Plantactinospora sp. BC1: one gene and its partner. The protein of the gene in region 1 interacts with the protein of each later gene in a pairwise test. Links are inferred from orthologs where the notes say so. Each region holds a gene or a part of one and is shown on either strand. Other genes may lie near its edges.

Region 1 (7,201 bases):
TGGAGAGCAGCAGTTCACACTCGGGCCAGTCCTCCCCGGTGCGCTGGCTGACCAGCCCGAACCAGGTGAGCGTCAGGGTCTCCTCGACCAGCCGGAGGTCGTACGAGGAGGTCCAGCCGGCGCCCTCCACCACGTACGACAGCTCGAGCTGGACCTCGGCGGAGCGCTCGGATCCGTCCGGCTCGTCGTCGCCGTCGGGCTCGATCCGCAGGGTCACCTCGGCGGCCAGCCGGTCCGGCGACCGCCGGCCGGAGAGCGCGGCGATCTCCCGCTCGACGGCGGCCAGCCGTTCCCGGGCCTCCTCCTGCTGGCGGGACAGTTCCCGGCGGCGGGCCTGGCTCGCGGCGGTCTGCTCGGCCACCGAGTCGGTGAAACCGGCGACGTCGCCCGGGGTGGCGTCCCCGGCGGCGAGGGCCCGGGCGTAGCTGGCCCCGGCCCGCTGGGTGAGCAGCGCCAGGAAGTCGGCGCGCTGCTGCTCGACGGCTTCGGCGTCGGCCAGCCCGGCCAGTTCGGCGGTGATGTCGCGACGCCGCTGCGCGAGTTCGGCGGCGGTCCCCTCGGTGGCCCGGGGCAGCACCTCGGTCGACACGTCCACCCCGAGTACGGTCGCCGGGCCGCGCCCGCCGACCCGCAGCGAGTCGCGGAGCAGGCCGAGCGGCAGTGGTCCGATCCCTATCCGGTGCTCACCGGGCGGGAGCTGGAGATCGGTCCGGCGGGTCACCCGGGCCCGGTCCGGATAGACCGTCACGGCGACGATCGGCGCGTCGATTCGGGATGGGGTCATCGCGCGAGGCTACCGATCCGCCGCCACACCGGGCTGTCCCGAGGTTTCCTCCGGTCCGGCAGGAGAACCGGTCAGCCCGGCAGGAAGGAGAACCGGACCTGGCGGGTGGCGTTGTCGCCGTTCGGGTCGACGAGGCAGATCGACTGCCAGGTGCCGAGCGCGAGCCGGCCGTCGAGTACCGGCAGGGTCGCGTACGGCGGCAGGAAGGCGGGCAGGACGTGGTCCCGGCCGTGTCCCGGTGAGCCGTGCCGGTGCCGCCAGCGGTCGTCGGTGGGGAGCAGTTCGTCCACGGCGGTCAGCAGGTCGTCGTCGGAACCGGCCCCGGTCTCGATGATCGCCAGCCCGGCGGTGGCGTGCGGGACGAAGACGTGCAGCAGCCCGTCGCCCCGGCCGGCGAGGAACTGCTCGGCCTCCCGGGTGATGTCCCGGACCACGGGCCGGGAACCGGTCCGAATGGTGATCACCTCACTCTGCATCCACCCAGTCTCCCCGAGCCGGCGGCGGCAGGTCGGGGCGGCCCGCTTTCCGCCCCGCCGCGCGATCCTGGAATTCCTGAGGTGAAAACGACCTGTTGCCGGAAAGTTACCGCCTGGTACCTGTGTCGCGCGTCGCCTCTGCCGGGTCTAGAGGTGACGGAGCCAGGCATGAGGGGGCAGGATGGCGCTAGAGACCTATCCCACACACAACCTAGGGAACGCCTGTGGCCACGGAACGCAAGCGCCCGGTGATCAGCGACGGCCTACCGAGCCAGCTTCCGGACATCGACCCCGAAGAGACCAGCGAGTGGGTCGAGTCGCTTGACGGTGTCATTGACGAGCGCGGTGCCAAACGCGCCCGCTACGTCATGCTGCGCCTGCTGGAGCGGGCCAGGGAGCGCCAGGTCGGGGTGCCGCCCCTGACCACCACCGACTACCTCAACACGATCCCGCCGGAGCAGGAACCCTGGTTCCCGGGGGACGAGCACATCGAGCGGCGGATCCGGGCGTACATCCGGTGGAACGCCGCCATGCTGGTGCACCGGGCGCAGCGGCCGGAGATCGGCGTGGGCGGGCACATCTCCACCTACGCCAGCTCGGCGTCGCTCTACGAGGTCGGGTTCAACCACTTCTTCCGGGGCAAGAACCACCCGGGCGGCGGCGACCAGATCTTCTACCAGGGCCACGGCTCCCCCGGCATGTACGCCCGGGCGTACCTGGAGGGGCGGCTCACCGAGGACCAGCTCGACGGCTTCCGGCAGGAGCTGTCGCACCCGGGTGGCGGCCTGCCGTCGTACCCGCACCCTCGGCTGATGCCGGACTTCTGGGAGTTCCCCACCGTCTCGATGGGGCTCGGCGGGATCAACGCGATCTACCAGGCCCGGTTCAACCGCTACCTGCACCACCGGGGCATCAAGGACACCTCCCAGCAGCACGTCTGGGCGTTCCTCGGCGACGGTGAGATGGACGAGGTCGAGTCGCTCGGCGCGATCGGCGCGGCCGCCCGCGAGGAGCTGGACAACCTCACCTTCGTGATCAACTGCAACCTGCAACGGCTGGACGGGCCGGTGCGGGGCAACGGCAAGGTGATCCAGGAGCTGGAGGCGTTCTTCCGGGGCGCCGGCTGGAACGTGATCAAGGTGGTCTGGGGCCGGGAGTGGGACCCGCTGCTCGCCGCGGACACCGACGGCGCGCTGGTCAACCTGATGAACACCACGCCGGACGGCGACTACCAGACCTACAAGGCGGAGTCCGGGGCGTACGTCCGGGAGCACTTCTTCGGCCGCGACCCGCGCACCCGCAAGATGGTCGAGGGGCTCTCCGACGACGAGATCTGGAACCTCAAGCGGGGCGGGCACGACTACCGCAAGCTCTACGCGGCGTACAAGGCGGCGGTCGAGCACACCGGCCAGCCGACGGTGATCCTGGCGAAGACGATCAAGGGCTGGACCCTGGGGTCGAGCTTCGAGGGCCGCAACGCCACGCACCAGATGAAGAAGCTCACCCTGGACGACCTGAAGAGCTTCCGCGACCGCCTCTACCTGGACATCCCCGACTCGGCGCTGGAGCCCAACCCCTACCTGCCGCCGTACTACCACCCGGGCGAGAAGTCCGAGGAGGCGGAATACCTGCGCGAGCGGCGCCAGCAGCTCGGCGGCTACTTGCCGAGCCGGCGTACGGAGTGGGCGCCGCTGCCGGTGCCGGGCAGCGAGCGCTTCGCCGACGTCAAGAAGGGCTCCGGCAAGCAGAAGATCGCCACCACCATGGCCTTCGTCCGGCTGCTCAAGGACGTGATGAAGGACCGCGAGTTCGGCAAGCGGTTCGTGCCGATCATCCCGGACGAGGCGCGGACCTTCGGGATGGACTCGCTCTTCCCGACCCAGAAGATCTACTCGCCGCACGGCCAGAAGTACACCTCGGTCGACCGGGAGCTGTTCCTGTCGTACAAGGAGTCGACCAGCGGGCAGATCCTGCACGAGGGGATCAACGAGGCCGGTTCGGTGGCCTCGTTCACCGCCGCCGGTTCGTCGTACGCCACGCACGGCGAGCCGATGATCCCGCTGTACATCTTCTACTCGATGTTCGGCTTCCAGCGCACCGGCGACGCGTTCTGGGCGGCGGCCGACCAGATGGCCCGGGGCTTCGTGCTCGGCGCCACCGCCGGCCGGACCACGCTCAACGGCGAGGGCCTGCAACACGAGGACGGCCACTCGCACCTGATCGCCGCGACCAACCCGGCCGTGGTGGCGTACGACCCGGCGTTCGCGTTCGAGATCGCGCACATCTTCGAGAACGGCCTGCACCGGATGTACGGCGAGCGGCCGGAGAACGTCTTCTACTACCTGACCGTCTACAACGAGCCGATCCTCCAGCCGGTGGAGCCGGAGAACGTGGACGTGGAGGGGCTGCTCAAGGGGATCTACAAGTACTCGCCGGCGGGGTCGGTCGGCGGGCAGGACGGCGGCGACGCGCCCCGGGCCAACATCCTCGCCTCGGGCACCGGCATGCAGTGGGCGCTCAAGGCGCAGAACCTGCTGGCCCAGGACTGGGGGGTGGCGGCCGACGTCTGGTCGGTCACCTCCTGGACCGAGCTGCGCCGGGACGCGGTGGAGTGCGAGGAGTACAACCTCCTGCACCCGGGCGACGAGCCTCGGGTGCCGTACGTACAGCGCAAGCTGGCCGACGCCGACGGACCGGTGGTGGCGGTCAGTGACTGGATGCGGGCGGTACCGGACCTGATCTCGCGGTGGATCCCCGGCGACTACACCTCGCTCGGCACCGACGGTTTCGGGCTCTCGGACACCCGGCACGCGCTGCGCCGGCACTTCCACGTGGACGCCGAGTCGGTGACCGTGGCGACGCTGCGCCAGCTGGCGCGGCGCGGCGTGGTGCCGGCGTCGGTGCCGGCCGAGGCCGCGAAGAAGTACGCGATCGACGACATCGCGGCGGCACCGGTGGGCGAGACCGGCGGGGACTCCTGACGGTTCCGCACTGATCGGCAGCCTGGGGGGCGGGCCGTCGCCGTCGCGACGTCCCGCCCCTCAGCCGACGGTGGCCAGCCCGGTGAGCCGGGCGAGCGAGCCCTCCAGGTCGGCACCGACCCGACGCATCCCCCAGCGCAGCAGCGCCCCGCTGACCGGACCGGCGGGCCAACGGACCATGATCAGGCGTACCGAGGTGCCGTCCTCCTCGGGTGCCAGTTCGACGTAGACCTCGGTGCGGGCCTCGGCCCGGGCCCCGGAGCCCTCGGCCCGCTCGCGCCAGGCGATCAGGGTCGGCTCCTGGTACGCGATCACCTCGGCGTCCATCGCCCGTCCGGCCGCGTGCACCCGCTGGCGGCGGCCGATGCCCTCCCCGGAGAGCACCTCCGCCTGTCGTACCCCGGCCAGCCAGCCCGGCAGGTGTTCGGCCCGCTGAACGAGGTCCCACACCGCCTCGATCGGTGCGGACACCCGCGTGCTGCGTTCGATGAGCATCATCCTCAGTCGCCTCCATTGCGGACAACCCGTGACCATTGGCAGCTTATTCACGATTACGGACGAAAACGGACGATTAGCCACCGACACGCCGGGGGAAACTACCGCCGTGGGATTCGCCAGCCCGGAGCACCCGTGGAACCGGACGACGGGAAACCTGGTGGCGGGCCGCCCGGGGGCCGTGCGTAGGCTGGAGGCCGTGACGGTACGCGTACGCTTTGCCCCCTCCCCGACTGGAATGTTCCACGTCGGAGGCGCCCGCTCGGCCCTGCAAAACTGGATCTTCGCCAAGCAGCAGGGCGGCGTTTTCGTGCTGCGCGTCGAGGACACCGACGCGGCCCGCAACCGGCCGGAATGGATCGAGGGCATCCTCTCCGCACTGGACTGGATCGGGATCGCCCGGGGCAGCTACGAGGGACCGTACTTCCAGTCCGCGAACGCGGGCGAGCACCGCGACGCCGCGACCCGGCTGCACCGCGCCGGCCGGGCGTACTACTGCGACTGCACCCGGGAGGCGATCCAGGCCCGCACCGGCTCGCAGTACCAGGGCTACGACGGCTTCTGCCGCGACCGCGGCCTGGAGGCGGCACCGGGACGCGCCCTGCGCTTCCGCACCCCCGACGAGGGCGAGACGGTGGTCGTCGACCTGATCCGCGGCGAGCCGACCTTCGAGAACAGGCTGATCGAGGACTTCGTGATCGCCCGGGGCGACGGCTCGCCGGTCTTCCTGCTGGCCAACGTCGTGGACGACCTCACCATGGGCATCACGCACGTGATCCGGGCCGAGGAGCACCTGCCGAACACCCCCAAGCAGCAGCTCCTCTGGGACGCGCTCGGGGTCAAGCCGCCGATCTGGGCCCACGTGCCGGTGGTGGTCAACGAGAAGCGCCAGAAGCTCTCCAAGCGGCGCGACAAGGTGGCCCTGGAGGCGTACCGGGACGAGGGCTACCTCGCCGACGCGATGCGCAACTACCTGATGCTGCTCGGCTGGGCGCCCTCGGGCGACCGGGAGATCGTGCCCTGGTCGGTGATCGAGTCCGAGTTCCGGCTCGCCGAGGTGAACCCGTCACCCGCCTTCTTCGACGAGAAGAAGCTGCGGGCCTTCAACGGCGAGTACATCCGGGCGCTGTCCGTCGACGAGTTCGTCGCGGCCTGCCAGCCGTGGCTGACCGGTACCGACACCATCGCCCCGCCGCCGTGGCAGCCGGCCGAGTTCGACCCGGCCGCGTTCGCCGCCGTGGCGCCGCTGGCACAGACCCGGATCGCCGTACTCAGCGAGATCGTGCCGAACGTCGACTTCCTCTTCCTGGACTCGCCGCTGATCGACGAGGCGGCCTGGGCGAAGGCCATGAAGGAGGGTTCCGCCGAACTGCTCGACGAGGCGATCGCCGCCTTCGAGGCCCTGCCGGAGTGGGCGGCCGAGCCGCTGAAGGCGACCCTGGAGGAGGTCGGCGCCCGCCGGGGGCTGAAGCTCGGCAAGGCGCAGGCGCCGGTCAGGGTGGCCGTGACGGGGCGCGGCGTCGGGCTGCCGCTCTTCGAGTCGCTGGCCGTACTCGGCCGGGAGCGTAGCCTCAGCCGGCTCCGCGCGGCCCGCCTCCGGCTGGTCTGACCGACGCTTCGGCTGCTCGGATCGACGCTCCGGCTGCTCGGATCGACGCTTCGGCTGGTCCGACGGAGGCAGCGCCTCAGTTCGCCGAACCCTGGCGGCCCGATCCCCGGCGGCGGAGCAGTACCGCGCCGGCCAGCGCGGCCAGCGCCAGCACGGCACCGGCGAGCCAGGGCCACCATCCCGGCCCCGACGAGTCGGCGGCCGGGCTCAACGGCTCCGCCTCGGCCGGTGACGGCGGAGCGGCCGGTGCGGAACCGACCGGAGCGGTCGGGGTGGGCACGGCGGCCGTCGGCGAGGCGGTCGGGGTGGCGCCCACGGTGAGGGTGAACCGGACCTCCCCCTTGACCGGGTGCCCGTCGCCGGAGGCGACCCGGTACCGGACGATGTAGAGCCCGGCGGCCCCCGGCCGGACCGGCACGGTGACCCGGGGGCCGGAGAAGACCGGCTTTCCCGCCGCCGCGTCGACGTTGTCCGGGCCGGTTAGCGTGACCCTTGTGGTACCGGGGTCGAGCTTGTTCAGGAAGGTCAGCCGCACGGTGGCCGGCGCCTTGCCGAGCCGGGCGCCGTTGCGGGGATCGCTGCCGGTCAGCGAGTTGTGCGCGGCGGCGGGACCGGCCGGCAGGAGCACGCCGAGCGCCACCAGCACGACGCTCAGCACCAGTGTCCCGACACGGGTGACCCGGGCCCCCATGATCGCCTCCATCCCGCTACGATTTCGCACAACTGATCATTGGCTCGTCACTTAGTCGACCCTAGATCGCAGATAGTTCCAAATATCCGCTCGTCCAGGTGCAACCGAGCGGCGTTCTGCGGAGTCTTTGTAGTGAGTACGACAGGTCCATCCCGGACAGTGTCG
Region 2 (6,723 bases), 5.3 Mb from region 1 along the record:
CGCAACTCCGGATCGGTCCGGCCGGCGACCCAGAGTTCGAGGGCGGCGACGAAGAGCGGACCGGTGAACGCGCTGGCCAGCATGTCGATGACCCGGTCGAACCGCTCGGGACCGGCCGGCAGGTCGGCCGCCTCGGTGCGGATCTCCGCCGCCCGGCGCTCGGCGAGGTGCTCGACAGCGGCCATCACCAGCGTGCTCTTGGTGGGGTAGTGGTGCAGTTGAGCGCCCCGGGAGACGCCGGCCCGGGCCGCCACCACCGTGGTGGTGGTGCCGGACCAGCCCCGCTCGACCAGACACTCCACAGTGGCCTCCAGCACCCGGGCCTGGGTCGCCCGGCTGCGCTCCCGCTGGGGGGTACGGGTCGGTGTGGTGGGCACGGGGACAGCCTGCTCCGTCAGAAACAAACAGTCAAGACTGCTTGTTTTTCGTCGCTGGTTCGTCGAATCCACTTTGTACACTCGGCACACCGAGTCGAAGCGTCGCGGCAACCAGGAGTTGGTTGACGGCGTTTTGCGGTGAAAAGTACCCTGTTTCTGCTTCGCGTGCGCGAGGCGTTCGCACGCTCCCGGAAGGTAGGTCAGCAGCATGTTCGACGACCTCGTAGAAGAGATTCAGGAAGATCTCGACGAGCTGGAGGACGCCTTGGAGGACGTCGGCCTCGACGTCGAAATCGACGGCAACTAACCCCGCTCAAGAACTCGGCGATCTTGGCGAGTTATGGCGCGTAGCAAACCATAAGTCGCCAAGAATCTTGGCGCGTCTGATGTCGCGGCGGCGCCGACTACGGCGCGCCGGGCTGGAAGGAGCCGGGGCCGGGGCGGGATGGCGGCACGGATCGGCCCCGCACCAGCCAGGGCTTGGCGATGCGGGGCCGAGGGCGTACGCGGGGGTCAGACCCGGGCGCGGCGGGCCAGGCGTTCCGGGTCGAGGATGATGATGCTCTTGCCGTCCAGCCGCAGCCAGCCCCGCGAGGCGAAGTCGGCCAGCGCCTTGTTGACGGTCTCTCGGGAGGCGCCGACGAGCTGGGCGATCTCCTCCTGGGTCAGGTCGTGGGTTACCCGGAGTACGCCGCCGTCCCGGGTGCCGAACCGGCCCGCCATCTGGAGCAGGTTCTTCGCCACCCGGCCGGGCACGTCGGTGAAGATCAGGTCGGCCAGGTTGTCGTTCGTCCGGCGCAGCCTGCGGGCGAGTACCCGGAGCAACTGCTCGGCGATCTCCGGCCGGTTGTTCAGCCACGGCCGCAGCGCCTGCTTGCGCAACCGGGCGAGCCGGGTGTCGATCACGGCGGTGGCGGTCGCCGTACGCGGACCGGGGTCGAAGAGCGAAAGCTCGCCGACCATGTCGGACGGGCCCATCACGGCGATCAGGTTCTGCCGGCCGTCAGCGGCCCGGCGACCGACCTTGATCTTGCCGCTCAGGACGATGTAAAGGCTGTCGCCCGGTTCGCCCTCGTTGAAGACGATCTCGCCCTTTCGGACCTCGAGCGTCTCCATGTCCTTCGCGAGTGCCTCGGCAGCCTCGGGGTCCACGCCCTGGAAGATCCCGCTCCGAGCCAACACCTCGTCCATCGCGCACCTCCGCCCACGCGAGCCGCCCGCGGCCGGGTTCCGGCCGGTGATCGGCGCGCCCGCCAAGTCTAGGCGCATGTGAAGAGTAATCGGAGGAGCACCCCTGGAATCTTGATCCGGTGCCGGTACCCGTAACCCCGGATGACCCGGGGGTACGCCCGGTTTGACGCCTGCCGTGTCCGCCCGGGCGAGTCTCCGGCCCCCACCGGGCCCAGGTCGTCATCGCCGGACGGTCACCTGGACACCAGGCGCGTTATCGGTCCTCGGTAACGCCCCTGGTGTCCAGGTCGATGGTGAGGCGCCTGTCGGACCGGACCGCGAACCAGGGAGGTCGGGGCCGGACCGTAGGGTCGGGCGGTGCTGCGCGAACTGGAGCTGACCTACCGGGTCGAGGACGGGCGGGAGGCTCCGCTGCTGGTCTGGCGGCTCGACCGGCCCGCGCTGGCGATCAGCTCCGGCCCGCTCGGTGGCGGGATCGGGGTACGGCACTGGGTGGTCAACGCGACCGTGCCGATGTCGTACCGCCGGGACGACCCGGACGCCCACCTCGGTGAGCTGGCCGAGCGGCTCGGCCTGCGCGGACCCGGGGTCGGACTGCTCACCGGCGTCGACGTCGCGGAGGTGGTGGCCGCCGACGACCACGGTGTCCGGATCTGGGCCACCGTCGGTCTCGGTGCCCCGATCTGGGCCGCAGACGTCTCGGCGCCGCCACCCGAACCCGCCACCGCGCCCGATCCCCGCGCGACGGTGCACCCTGCCGGCCCGGCCGGTCCCGCCAGCACGGCGGTGCAGCACGTCGGCACGGTCAACATCGTCGCGCTGCTGCCGGAGCGCCTCGGCGACGCCGCCCTGGTCAACGCCGTCGCGACGATCACCGAGGCGAAGGCGCAGGCGCTGCGCGAGTTGGGCCTGCCCGCCACCGGTACCGCCACCGACGCGGTGACCGTGCTCTGCCCGCCGGACGGCCCCGCCGAACCGTACGGGGGTCCACGGTCGCGCTGGGGTGCCCCGCTGGCCCGCGCCGCCTGCCGGGCGGTACGTGAAGGCGGGGCCCGACCGACCGTCCCCTGGTCACAGCGGTGAACGCCGCCGCGCCCGGGTCGGCCGGGTGACGCCGCCGCTGTAGCCGGCGTGACTTTAGCCGGCGACGGTAGCCGGCGCGCCGGCCGGTCGTGGATGCGCGACGTGCCGGTCGTGGATGCGTGACGGGTCGGTCGTGGGTGGTCGGGGCCGGCGGTGGAGTCGCCCGTTCGGGGGAGCACGGACGGGCGGCGGGAGAACATCGGCCGGTCGACGGTCGCTCCCGTCGCCCGATCCCGGTACTGTCACCGGGCGATGTACGACACCGAGCCGACCACACCCAAGTCCCGCCGGGCGCCCCGCAGCGCCGGCCGGACCGCCCTCGTCGTGACCGCGGTCCTCGCCGTACTCCTCGGTACCGGGGTGGCGGCGGTGGCCGCGTTCAACATGTTCGGCGGCGACGATCAGGCCGGGCCGCAGGCCGGGCCGAGCGCCGCCGGTTCGGCCTCGGCCGCCCCGTCGCCGACCGGTGAACCGGCACCCAAGGTCATCTCCATGTCCGCCACCGGGGACATCGTGATGGGCAACGCTCCGGGGCGGCTGCCGGCCAATGGTGGCAAGGGCTTCTTCAACTCGGTCAAGAAGGCGCTCGCCGCCGATCTGGTGATGGGCAACCTCGAGGAGCCGCTGACCGACGACACCGGTACCTCCAAGTGCGGCGCCAACTCCACCCGCTGCCACCAGTTCCGGGCTCCGCCGTCGTACGCCGGGCACCTCAAGGAGGCCGGCTTCGAGCTGCTCAACCAGGCCAACAACCACGGGTACGACTACGGCAAGGCCGGTTACGAGAACACCCAGGAGGCCCTGGAGAAGTACGGCCTCCAGCACACCGGCGCGCCCAACCAGATCACCGTGGTCGACGTCGAGGGCGTCAAGGTGGCGGTGGCCGGCTTCTCGTCGTACGCCTGGTCGAACAGCCTGACCAACATCAGCTCGGCGAAGAAGGTGATCCAGAAGGCCGCCACCATGGCGGACCTGGTCGTCGTGCAGGTGCACATGGGCGGCGAGGGCTCGGAGAAGACCCGGGTCCGTCCCGGCACGGAGATGTTCCTCGGCGAGAACCGGGGCGACCCGATCAAGTTCTCGCACTCGATGATCGACGCGGGTGCCGACCTGGTCGTCGGGCACGGGCCGCACGTGATGCGGGCGCTGGAGTTCTACAAGGGCCGGCTGATCGCGTACAGCCTCGGCAACTTCGCCGGTGGCGAGGGGACGCTCAGCAACAACGGCCGGCTCGGCTGGGGAGCGGTGCTCAAGGTCTCGCTGACCGCCGAGGGCGAGTGGGCGGGCGGGCAGCTCGTCTCGACGTACATGAACGGCGCGGGCAGGCCGACGATGGACTCACAGCGGCGCGCCGCCGGTCTCGTCCGGGACCTGTGCAGGTCCGACTTCCCGAAGACCGGCGCTCGGGTGGCTGCGGACGGCAAGATCACGCCGCCGGCCGCCGCGAGCTGAGGCGCGGCGCTGGGCCCTGAGGCCGGGCGGCGAGGAGCCTGAGGCGAGCGGGGCCGCGTGCCGGTCCGGCGCGTGCCGGGGTGGCGGGATGCCGGGGGGGGCTTTCCCAGGGTTCGGCCGGGGCGGGCTCCCCCGGGTCGATGTCGGCGCCGCGACGTAGGCTGGCCGGCGTGAGTGCCACTGACGACTCCGCGCAGACCGGAGTCGGAGTCGCGCCCGGCGAGGCGACCCGGGCGATCCGGACGGCGCGGCCGACCCGCCGTACCGTCGAATCAGAGCTGGGCCGCAAGCGGCGGGCCCGGCGGATCGGCCGGGTGCTGACCGAGACGCACCCCGACGCCCACTGCGAGCTCAACCACCAGGGTCCGCTGCAACTGGCGGTGGCGACCATCCTCTCCGCGCAATGCACCGACCAGCGGGTCAACGAGGTGACGCCGAAGCTGTTCGCCCGCTATCCGACGGCGGCCGACTACGCCGGGGCGGACCGGGCCGAGCTGGAGGAGATGATCCGGCCCACCGGGTTCTTCCGGAACAAGACCAATTCTCTGATCAACCTCGGTCGCCAGCTCGTCGAGCGGTACGACGGCCAGGTGCCCCGCCGGATCGAAGACCTGGTGACCCTGCCCGGGATCGGCCGCAAGACCGCCAACGTCATCCTCGGCAACGCCTTCGGGGTGCCCGGGATAACCGTCGACACCCATTTCGACCGGTTGATGCACCGCTGGGAGCTGACCACCGAAACCGATCCGGTCAAGATCGAGCACGCCGTCGGTGCGCTCTACGAGCGGCGCGACTGGACCATGCTCTCGCACCGGGTGATCTTCCACGGCCGGCGGGTCTGCCACGCCCGCAAGCCGGCCTGCGGTGCCTGCACCCTGGCCCGGCTCTGCCCCTCCTACGGACTCGGCCCGACCGACCCGGCCGCCGCCGCGAAACTGCTCAAGGGTCCCCGGGCCCGGGAGCTGGCGGTGCAGGCCGGGGTCGATCCCGACCTGGTGCCGGCGACCGCCGCCGCCGGCGACACCCCGTGAAGCGGCTGACACTCGGCGGGCCGCTGCTGGCACTGCTGCTGCTCGGCACCGCCTGCACCGGCCGGAACGCGGAGCCGGAGACCGGACCGGCGCCGGTCGGGCAGAACGCCACGACGACCGCCTTCACCGACTGCGCCGCGCTGACCACCCCGGCCGGCACATCCGGCACAACCAACGCCTCGCCCGGCACGTCCGGCACCCCGGCCAACACAACCAGCACCCCAGCCGGCACGTCCGGCACAACCAGCGCCCCGTCCGGCACAACCAGCGCCCCGGCCGGCACAACCAGCGCCTCGGCGGGCACGCCCGGCACCCCGGTGGGCACGCCCGGCGCGACAGCGGCAGCGGGACGGTCGTTGCCGGCGCTGGAGCTGCCCTGCTTCGTCGGGGCCGGCGAGGTCGCCGTGGCCGAGCTGCGCGGGCCGGCCGTACTCAACCTCTGGGCCTCGTGGTGCGCGCCGTGCCGCAAGGAGCTGCCCGCGTTCCAGCGGCTCGCCGACCGGGCCGGCGACCGGCTCCGGGTGGTCGGGGTGAACAGCGGGGACTCGCGCCCCGCCGCCCAGTCGATCGGCGAGGACTTCGGGCTGGAGTTTCCCAACCTCTACGACCGGGACAAGAAGCTGCTGACCGGGCTGGGTGGTCGGGCGGTACTGCCGGTCACGCTCTTCGTGGACGCCGAGGGGCGGATCCGGCACCGGGACGAGACGGGCGCCCTCGACGACGCCGAGCTGGTCACGCTCGTCCGGCGGCACCTGGGGGTGGCGGTGCCGTCGTGACCGAGCACGAGCTTCCGGCATGGTGCGAGCCGCTGCTCACCCGGGTCCGGTCGGCCCGCACCGAGGATTTCACCCGGGTACGCACCCCGGCCAACGGCGGGCGGGACAGTGCCGTACTGGTGCTCCTCGGCGAGCAGCCCGAGCACGGGCTCGACGTACTGATCCTGCAACGGGCCGCGACCCTGCGTACCCATGCCGGGCAGCCGGCCTTTCCGGGCGGGGCGCGCGATCCGGAGGACGAGGACGCGGCGGCGACCGCCCTGCGGGAGGCGCACGAGGAGGTCGGCCTCGATCCGACCAGCGTCACCGTGCTGGCGCAACTGCCCCGGCTGTGGATTCCGGTCAGCGACTTCGTCGTCACCCCGGTACTCGCCTGGTGGCACCGGCCCCATCCGGTGCACTCGCGGGAGCCGGCCGAGGTGGCGCACGTTGCCCGGCTGCCGATCGCCGAACTCGTCGACCCGGCCAACCGGGTCCGGGTACGCCATCCCAGCGGCTGGATCGGGCCGGCCTTCCAGTCCCGGGGCATGCTGGTCTGGGGGTTCACCGCAGGGGTGCTCGCCACGCTGTTGGAGATGGCCGGCTGGGCGCGACCCTGGCCGCAGGACCGGATTCTCGACCTGCCGCCGACGAGTCCGCCGCCGGGTTCCGCGCCCGGCATCGAGGAGGCCGACGAGGCCGACGAAGCCGACGAGCTGACCCGGCCGACGACACCCTCCTGACCCGGGAATCCGACGAGGCGAGCCGTGCGGGGCGCCTGCGGCGGGGAGTGGTGCCAGGCACCGATTCGGCGGTAAGCGTCGGTGGCCCAGG

Evidence for each region.
Region 2: the proteins of aceE (region 1) and nth interact in binary tests that used the Escherichia coli proteins (3 or more experiments, as listed by UniProt). The link is inferred for Plantactinospora sp. BC1 from one-to-one orthologs.

The regions. Positions count from the first base shown.
Region 1 is NZ_CP028158.1:7,687,057-7,694,257, forward strand. The notes cover bases 1,150-4,441. They hold aceE (pyruvate dehydrogenase (acetyl-transferring), homodimeric type), read left to right. Parts: upstream 1,150-1,484; coding sequence 1,485-4,241; downstream 4,242-4,441. Other genes in these bases: C6361_RS33745 (YjbQ family protein), read right to left, coding at 1,150-1,260; C6361_RS33755 (SRPBCC family protein), read right to left, coding at 4,302-4,441. In the rest of the region: C6361_RS33740 (DUF4139 domain-containing protein), read right to left, coding at 1-784; more of C6361_RS33745, read right to left, coding at 856-1,149; more of C6361_RS33755, read right to left, coding at 4,442-4,739; gltX (glutamate--tRNA ligase), read left to right, coding at 4,936-6,345; C6361_RS33765 (copper resistance CopC family protein), read right to left, coding at 6,422-7,066. UniProt on the Escherichia coli protein: Component of the pyruvate dehydrogenase (PDH) complex, that catalyzes the overall conversion of pyruvate to acetyl-CoA and CO(2).
Region 2 is NZ_CP028158.1:2,371,767-2,378,489, forward strand. The notes cover bases 3,390-6,203. They hold nth (endonuclease III), read left to right. Parts: upstream 3,390-4,273; coding sequence 4,274-5,134; downstream 5,135-6,203. Other genes in these bases: C6361_RS10010 (CapA family protein), read left to right, coding at 3,390-4,103; C6361_RS38130 (TlpA disulfide reductase family protein), read left to right, coding at 5,131-5,910; C6361_RS10025 (CoA pyrophosphatase), read left to right, coding at 5,907-6,203. Outside these bases: C6361_RS09995 (TetR/AcrR family transcriptional regulator), read right to left, coding at 1-377; C6361_RS10000 (Crp/Fnr family transcriptional regulator), read right to left, coding at 891-1,568; C6361_RS10005 (adenosylcobinamide amidohydrolase), read left to right, coding at 1,926-2,651; more of C6361_RS10010, read left to right, coding at 3,036-3,389; more of C6361_RS10025, read left to right, coding at 6,204-6,632. UniProt on the Escherichia coli protein: DNA repair enzyme that has both DNA N-glycosylase activity and AP-lyase activity. The DNA N-glycosylase activity releases various damaged pyrimidines from DNA by cleaving the N-glycosidic bond, leaving an AP (apurinic/apyrimidinic) site.